2 regions of the Aeromonas sp. 160P genome follow, and region 2 is predicted to be linked to the other one. Evidence: predicted binding sites of a transcription regulator. Region 2 holds the regulator's gene; the other holds the start of a gene.

Region 1 (4,183 bases), 250 kb from region 2:
GCAGGCGACCCGTTGAAGTGCTGGTTGGCCACCGCGAAGAAGGTTTCGTAGGTGCCCTGTACGATCCCCTGGGTACCGATGTAGATCCAGGATCCCGCGGTCATCTGGCCGTACATCATCAAGCCCTTCTTATCGAGCTCGTTGAAGTGCTCCCAGTTGGCCCAGTGGGGCACCAGATTGGAGTTGGCGATCAGCACCCGCGGCGCATCCTTGTGGGTCTGAAATACCCCGACCGGCTTGCCGGATTGCACCAGCAGGGTCTCGTCTTCCTCCAGCCGGGTCAGCACCTCGACGATCTTGTCGTAGCAGGCCCAGTTACGGGCGGCGCGGCCAATGCCGCCATAGACCACCAGCGACTGGGGATGCTCGGCCACCTCGGGATCCAGATTGTTCATCAGCATCCGCAGCGGCGCCTCGGTGAGCCAGCTCTTGGCGGTCAGTTCAGTGCCGCGCGGGGCACGGATCACGCGGTTAGGGTCAGTTCTGGAATCAGTACGGGGATCCTGCTGTTGCACAGACATACACACTCCTTGTTGTATCAATAGGGTGCCTTCGGCGACCTGCGGCCAAAGGGTTAACGGGTCAACAGATGAACCAGTCGCGCAGCCACGCGGGCACTGCGGTTATCCTGATCCAGCATCGGGTTAAGCTCGGCCAGATCGGCAAGCCGCAGCTTGCCGCTGGCGCGGATATGGGCGATGAGCGGTTCGATCACCGCCAACTCCACACCACGGGCGGCGGGGGCGCTCACCCCCGGCATCACGGCGGCGGGCAGCACATCGAGATCGATGGTGAGGTAGAGGTGATCACACTCGGCGATAAAGGCGTCCAGCCCGCTTAGCAAGGCTGGCAGCTCGGCCTGAGTCATCGCCTCATCCAGCACATGCCACACTCCCAGCGCCTCGGCGCGGGCAAACAAGGCTTGGGTATTGGCAGTCTCGGCCACCCCGAGGCAGGCGTAATGAAACGGCGTGCCCTGAGCGGCGCACTGCTCGGCAATCTGGAAGAATGGGGTGCCGGAGCTTGCCAGTTCCAGCTTCATCCGCAGATCGAAATGGGCGTCGAAATTGATGATGCCGACCTTGCCACTCCCGCCCAGATGACGGTTGAGGCCGCTCCAGCTGCCGAAGGCCACCTCGTGGCCGCCCCCCAGCACCAGCGGGACGTGGCCCAGATCGAGTGCAGTGGCGACCCGCTGGGCCAGACGGCCGTGGGCAGCGTCGAGATCGCCATCGGGGCAACTCACATCCCCGCCATCGTAGACGGGGTGATTCAGGTGCCAGGCGGTGTTGGCGAGCAGCTTGCGCACCACCAACGGCGCACCAGCAGCGCCAATGCGCCCCTTGTTGCGGCGCACCCCTTCGTCACAGGCAAAGCCGAGCAGCACTACACCAGCTGCCTCTTGTGCCCCGGCAGCCTCTTGTGCCCCGGCGGCCCAGGGCTGCACCTTGTCGTGCCAGCGCAGGGCTAACTCGCCATCTTCCGGATCCTGCCGTCCCTGCCAGAGACTCATATCCACAGGGTTCAACTCACGCATGCAGGCTCTCCTCGCCGTTGAAGATGCGGCCTGCCAGCTGATCGACGCCGACCAGATAGCTGATTTCAGCGGGATGGGCGCAGTGCCAGATCAGGACATCGGCCGCCATCCCCACCTTGAGCTGACCAAGGCGTGCCTGCTCGCCGAGCGCTTTTGCAGCGTGGCGGGTCACCCCGACCATCGCCTCCACCGGGGTCAGGCCAAACAGGGTGCAAGCCATGTTCATCGCCATCCGCAGCGAGACGATGGGGGCGGTGCCCGGGTTGATGTCGGAGGAGACCGCCATCGCCACACCCGCCTTGCGCAGGGCGGCGACCGGCGGCAGCTTGGTCTCTTTGAGGAAGTAGAAGGCGGTGGGCAGCAAGGTGGCGACCACGCCGCGATGGGCCAGCGCCAGGATCCCTTCCGGATCCAGATACTCCAGATGATCCACCGAGAGGGCGCCAAAGTTGGCTGCCAGCGTGCTGCCTCCCAGATTGGAGAGCTGATCCATGTGCCCCTTCACCGGCAGGCCGTACTGATCCGCCGCCAGATAGACCTGCTCGGTCTGGGCCAGCGAGAAGCCGATGTGCTCGCAGAAAACGTCCACCGCATCGGCCAGCCCCGCCTCGGCGGCGGCCGGGATGATCTCCTGACAGATGGTCTCGACCCAGCTGTCGGGATCGTCGCGATACTCCGGCGGCACCGCATGGGCAGCCAGCAAAGTGGTCTTGACCCGGATCGGCAACGCCTCCCCCAGTCGGCGGGCCACCCGCAGCATCTTGAGTTCATCATCCAGAGTGAGGCCATAGCCGGACTTGATCTCCACCGTGGTGACCCCTTCGCGGATCAGGGATTTCACCCTCGGCAACGCCAGCTCGAACAGCTGATCCTCGCAGGCCTCACGGGTCGCACGCACCGTGCTGATGATGCCACCGCCCCGACGGGCGATCTCGGCATAGGGCACTCCCTGCTGGCGCAGCTCGAACTCTTCGGCACGGCTGCCGGCGAAGACCAGATGGGTGTGACAATCGATAAGGCCGGGGGTGACCAGCTTGCCCTGCATATCCTGCCAATGAGCGGGATGGGAGCCCTTGAGATCCTGCATCGGTACCAGCGCGTGGATCTTGCCATTCTTCACGCCGATGGCGTGAGGCGGCAACAGGCCGTAGTCGACCAGCTCGTCATTCAGAGTGGCGGGCGTCACGTTGAGCCAGACCCGCTCGCAGTTCAACAGTTCCTTATTCATAGCGACCTCAAATGTATATACATATACTTATAGTCGATCTCTATGATGAAAGAAAGAGCAGAATTCACATCCTGATAACAGCATCAAACTTAGAGCTTAAGCACAAAAAAGCCCACCGGAGGTGGGCTTGGAAAAATCGATATGTATAGACAATCACTCTAATTGAGTCTTGGAGCTGAGCTTGTAGCGGGAACCGGGGGAGAGCAAACGGGCGTAGGAGACCAGATGCCCCTCCGACCAGGTGCGCCGGTGCAACAACAGGCAAGGGGAATCTACGCGAATTTGCAACAATCCCGCCTCACCGGCGCTCGGCAGCACGGCTTCTACCACGTGCTCCATCTCCGACAGGGGGCAAACCTCCATCAGATAGCGGTTGGGGGTCTGTTGGGTGAAATCCTGTTCGCCATAGCCCGGCAAGCGCCCGGCATCGACGAAGCGCTCCTCCAACTGCAGCGGCTCGCCATCGGCCTGATGGACGATCAGGCTGTGAAAGATCGGGGCACCAACCCGCAGCCCCAGTTGTACCGCCACCTTCTCGTCAGCGGCCAGTCGCTGCAAGCGGATCACCCGGGCGCTGTACTCACCGCCGCGCTCGGCGATCTCGTCGGCAATATTGCGAATGGCCAGCAGCGGCGATTCGGTACGCCTGTCCGCCACGAAGCTGCCGGAACCGGCGGTACGCACCAGCCACCCTTCCGCCATCAGTTCGCGCAGCGCCCGGTTGACCGTCATCCGGCTCACGGTGAACTGCTCGCACAGGGCTGCTTCGGTCGGGATCCGGTCCCCCGCCTGATAGTGGCGTTCGCGGATCCGGTCCAGAATGTGCTGCTTTATCTGCAGATAGAGGGCTGGCGCCACCATGAAGCTCCCTAGCGGCGGCGGTGGGGCGGACGCATGTCCGGCCAGGCGCGGTAGACATCGGGGATCTGATCCGGCCCACTGATGCAGAGATCGAGATCGTGCAGCAAGCCATCCTTGATCCCGTAGATCCAGCCATGGATGGCCAGCTCCTGCCCTTTGCGCCAAGCATTCTGGATGATGGTGGTGTGGCAGACGTTGGCTACCTGCTCGGCTACGTTCAGTTCGCACAGGTAGTCGAAGCGTTCGTGCTCATCCTCGATGGCTTCAAGCTGCTCGCCATACTTGAAGTAGACATCCTTGATGTTGCGCAGCCAGTTATCGATGAGACCCAGCTCCTGGTTCTGCATCGCGGCCTTGACGCCGCCGCAACCGTAGTGACCGCAGACGATGATGTGCTTCACCTTGAGCACTTCCACCGCGTATTGCAGCACAGAGAGGCAGTTGAAATCGGTATGCACCACCAGATTAGCGACGTTGCGGTGGACGAAGACATCCCCCGGCAACAAGCCCATCAGCTGGTTGGCGGGAACCCGGCTGTCGGAGCAGCCGATCCAGAG
Region 2 (4,183 bases):
GGAAGATCGGGCCTGCTGGCCAGAAGTTGAGGTTGATGCCTGCCGCGATATGGGGCGGCACCATCCCTTGGTGGTAGATGACGTAGGAGAGCAGCAGGTAGTCCATGTGGCTGCGATGGCAGGGGACATAGACAATCTCGTGCCCTTCCTGCGCCAGCTGGCGTACCTTCTCGGCGCCATTGACCGACAAACCGCGGTAGAGCTTGTTCCACAGCCAGCCGAGGAAGCTCTCGCCCAGGCGGATCAGCCGGTAGGAGAAATCGGAGGCAATCTCATCCATGTAGCCGTGGGCGCGCTTTTGCGCCTTCTCGAGGCTAATGTTCTCGCGCTGGGCTTCTTCTTCAATGGCTTGCTGGATCACCCCTGAGTCGAGCAGCTGTTTGAACAGCAGATTGCGGTTGGGCAGTTTCGGTCCGGTGGCGGCCAGCTGCTGGCGACTGAAGTGGGTGCGGGCCACGCGCGCCAGCTTGTGGGCGATGGCTTCATCGGTGCCGTGTTTGTCTGCCATGTGGCGCAAAGAGAGCGGCGGCGAGAAGCGCACCAGATTCTCACGACCCTTGAGGATCACGATCAGCGCCTTCTTAAGCCGGTTTGGCGCCAGGCTGCTGATGATGTTGAGGCCGGAGGCCTCTTCCCCTTCCCGACCCGGGGCACGGCCCCAGAACAGAGTAACGGGCACCACCTGGATATCCAGCTCGGGATCCTGCTTGTGCAGATCCAGCAGCTGGTGGAACTCTTGCAAGAACGGCAGCGGCTTGCTGCGCTTGCCGAACAGGGGAGGCGGACGATCCAGACAGACGTAGCGCGGCAGCAGCTGGCCATTGAGCTCCAGCGGGGTGAAGGGGCCGGGCAGACCGAGATCCTCGCAGCACTGCTGCAAGGTCATCAGGTCGGTGATCGAACTGGTTTTCAGGGCATAGACAATGGGTCTGTCCGGGTCCAGATTGAGCTCGGTGATGGGATTTTCCGGCAAGCTCTTGTGATTGACCAAGCCACTGACCGGCCATTGCAGGATGGCTCTGGATATCTTCTGCCCTATGGACATGTGCGTCTGCTCTCCAAAAAAATGCGGCGTGAGCATAGCAAATCGGTAGCCCCTTGTCGCCGAGAGGTACGATGAGTCGGCTGCGCGAGATCAAAACAGTGATAAATGCAGGGTGGGTTGCGACAAATGTCAGCTGTGCCTTGCCTTGGCTGGCACACTGTATATACTGCCAGTGTGCTGTATAAAAAAACAGGTGCCAATGCTATGAAACCCCTTACCCCCCGCCAGGCCGAAGTGCTGGAGCTGATCAAGGTAAACATGAGCGAGACCGGTATGCCGCCGACTCGTGCCGAGATTGCCCAGAAGCTTGGTTTTAAATCGGCCAATGCGGCCGAAGAACATCTGAAGGCCCTGGCCAAGAAAGGGGTCATCGAGATCATGCCGGGCACGTCCCGCGGCATTCGCCTGTTGCTCGAAGAGGAAGAGGTACTGGCAGAGAGTGGTCTGCCGCTGATCGGCAAGGTGGCCGCCGGTGAACCCATTCTGGCTCAGGAGCATATCGAGAGCCATTATCAGGTGGATCCCGCCCTGTTCCATCCGCGGGCAGATTTTCTGCTGCGGGTACAGGGAATGAGCATGAAGAACATCGGCATTCTGGATGGTGACCTGCTGGCGGTGCACAAGACTCAGGATGTGCGTAATGGTCAGGTGGTGGTCGCCCGTCTCGATGAGGATGTCACCGTCAAGCGCTTCCAGCGCAAGGGCAGTCAGGTATGGTTGTTGCCGGAGAACGAAGAGCTATCCCCCATCGAGGTGGATCTCTCCTGCCAGCAGCTCACTATCGAGGGGCTGGCGGTTGGAGTGATCCGCAACGCCGACTGGATGTAGTTCTTCCCTCCAACTGCGTTTGCCACACGGCCTCCTTCGGGAGGCCGTGCTGTTTCTGGCGCACTTTCCCTGTCATATCAAGCAGATCGTCGGCGGTGGCATTTTTGTCCTGCGTGACCGGTTACCAATCATCTATTTCAGATATATGCTCAGATCAGTGCCCTGTCGCCGAGACGGGGCTCGGCTCCTCATGCAGGCAACGTCAATGAGCCGTTATGGGAGGGCCGGTAACAACGAGAATCGGGCAGTACACCTTCACGGGATATGAAGGGGGAGTGGGGAGATCCCGAGCCCTGTCGGGCAGAGGGGACCACTCGTAGGGTTGCAGTTAGTTGTGACGGGCCTGACGATCGCTCAGGCCGATGCAGCAATATGACCTGTCGGTCAAGGAGGACTGGTATGGCATCAAGATCGCCATGGGATTCAGAGGTGGTAGTTGTACCATCGACATCGTCTATCACCCGTTGTGTCAAAGGTAGCCGGATGACCTGGTTTTATGGTCTCTGGTTACACCACAAGGGGTCACACTGGACACTCTGGTTGGGATGCCCGAAGGAGAAGGTGGTGCGCCTGGTGTTACTGTTCAAGCGGGGTCATGGCGATCGCCAGGGGGAAGAGGGCGTGCTGGCCCCGGTCATTCCCATCGGCGTGCGGGCCATCGGCAAGATGTTGCAGCAGGGACGCAACGCTCGCCCCTGAGCAGAAGAGGCAAGCAGACGCACACCTAACCGGCACCCGAGGGGCCGGTTTTTTTATGGTCTGAACTGGCGAGCAATTGTGCCAAATGGTCGGTTCCTGACTGTGCGAGACACAAGGTTGGCCCACCTTGCTGGCTCGCTGGGGTACAATGCTCCTCTTGTCCGGTCACTGCTGGCCATCTACCTCGAACTTAAAGGGTCTCTTGTGATGATGAAGCTCCGCTATCCCCTGCTTTTTCTGCTGCTGACAGGTTGCCTGATCCTGGCGTTCTACGCCACCCAGCCTGAGCAGCCGCAACAGGCTGACTACTATCCTGCGGGGCGGGATATCAACGATTTCGCCTTTACCGATGCGGACAACAAGCCGTTCACCCCTGCCAACCTGAAGGGGCACTGGACCTTTCTGTTCATCGGCTATACCTTCTGCCCCGATATCTGCCCCACCACGTTGGCAGATATGCGCTCTGTGTATGACCAGCTGAAGAAGATGGCCCCCAACAGTCAGGTGGTGTTTATCTCGGCAGATCCCCAGCGTGATGACATTCCCCGTCTCAAGACCTACACCGCCTTCTTCAATCCCGAGTTCAAGGCGGCCACCGCCCCCCACGACAAGCTGTTTCCGTTCGTGCGCAATCTGGGGCTGATCTACTCCATCGCCAATCAGGGGGAGAAGGATTACCTGATCGATCACTCCGCCTCCATCGTGCTCATCAATCCCAAGGGTAAGCTGCAGGGGGTATTCCGCCCGCAGGTGGCGCCGGGTGAGGTACCAAGGGTGCAGATGGCCACCATGTTGTCTGATTTTTCCCGCATGATGAAGCTGGCTGGCTACTGAGAATGACCCAGCCGGTTGCCCCATGGTGGCGTGATCCTTCCCGTCACCGTGCGGTCTTTGTGCTTGCCCTGCCCATGGTCTTCTCCAATATCTCCACTCCCTTGCTGGGGCTGGTGGACACCTGGGTGATCGGTCATCTCGGTCAGGCCTGGTTTCTGGGGGGCGTCTCGGTCGGCGCGACCCTGATCAATCTGATCTTCTGGCTGCTCGGCTTTCTGCGGATGTCGACTACCGGACTGACGGCGCAGGCCCACGGTGCCGCCGACGGCCGCGCCCAGCTCGATACCCTGCTGCGGGCGCTGGGGCTGGCCATCGCCATGGGGCTGATGCTGCTGTTGTTGCTCTTTCCCCTGTTACCCCGACTGATCGCCCTGAGTGGCGGCTCGGCAGAGGTGCAGCTCTATGCTAGCCACTATGTTGAGGTGCGGATCTGGAGCGCGCCGGCGGCGCTCTGCAATCTGGTGATCATGGGTTGGCTGCTGGGGATGCAGGATGCCCGCAGCCCCATGGTGATGCTGATCCTCACCAATCTGGTCAATATGGCGCTCGATGCGCTGTTTGTGCTGGGGCTCGGCTGGCAGGTGCGGGGTGTGGCGGCGGCCTCGGTCATGGCGGACTACTGCGCGCTGGCCGCCGGGATCTGGCTGGTGCGCCGTCAGCTGCGGCAACTGGCGCCGACGGTGTGGCAGGATGGCTGGCAGCGCTGGCGGCAACTTGCCCCCATGGTGCGGCTGCTCGGCCTCAATCGCGATATCTTCCTGCGCTCCCTCTGTTTGC

Evidence for each region. The regulator LexA, encoded in region 2, represses DNA repair genes until DNA is damaged. The targets are predictions, from matches to a motif close to ANCTGTNTNNNNANACAGNT.
Region 1: a site for LexA is predicted at 2,775-2,794, ahead of hutI (imidazolonepropionase). Genes of this name have one in related genera too.

Annotation. Positions count from the first base shown of each region.
Region 1 is NZ_JBUXKV010000001.1:1,098,193-1,102,375, reverse strand. Features, by position in the region: gene hutU (urocanate hydratase) at 1-521, opposite strand, end outside; gene hutG (formimidoylglutamase) at 575-1,537, opposite strand; gene hutI (imidazolonepropionase) at 1,530-2,765, opposite strand; gene hutC (histidine utilization repressor) at 2,919-3,623, opposite strand; gene can (carbonate dehydratase) at 3,635-4,183, opposite strand, start outside.
Region 2 is NZ_JBUXKV010000001.1:851,880-856,062, forward strand. Features, by position in the region: gene plsB (glycerol-3-phosphate 1-O-acyltransferase PlsB) at 1-1,045, opposite strand, end outside; gene lexA (transcriptional repressor LexA) at 1,250-1,873, shown strand; gene ACY8FN_RS04085 (hypothetical protein) at 2,357-2,572, shown strand; gene ACY8FN_RS04090 (SCO family protein) at 2,780-3,406, shown strand; gene ACY8FN_RS04095 (MATE family efflux transporter) at 3,409-4,183, shown strand, end outside.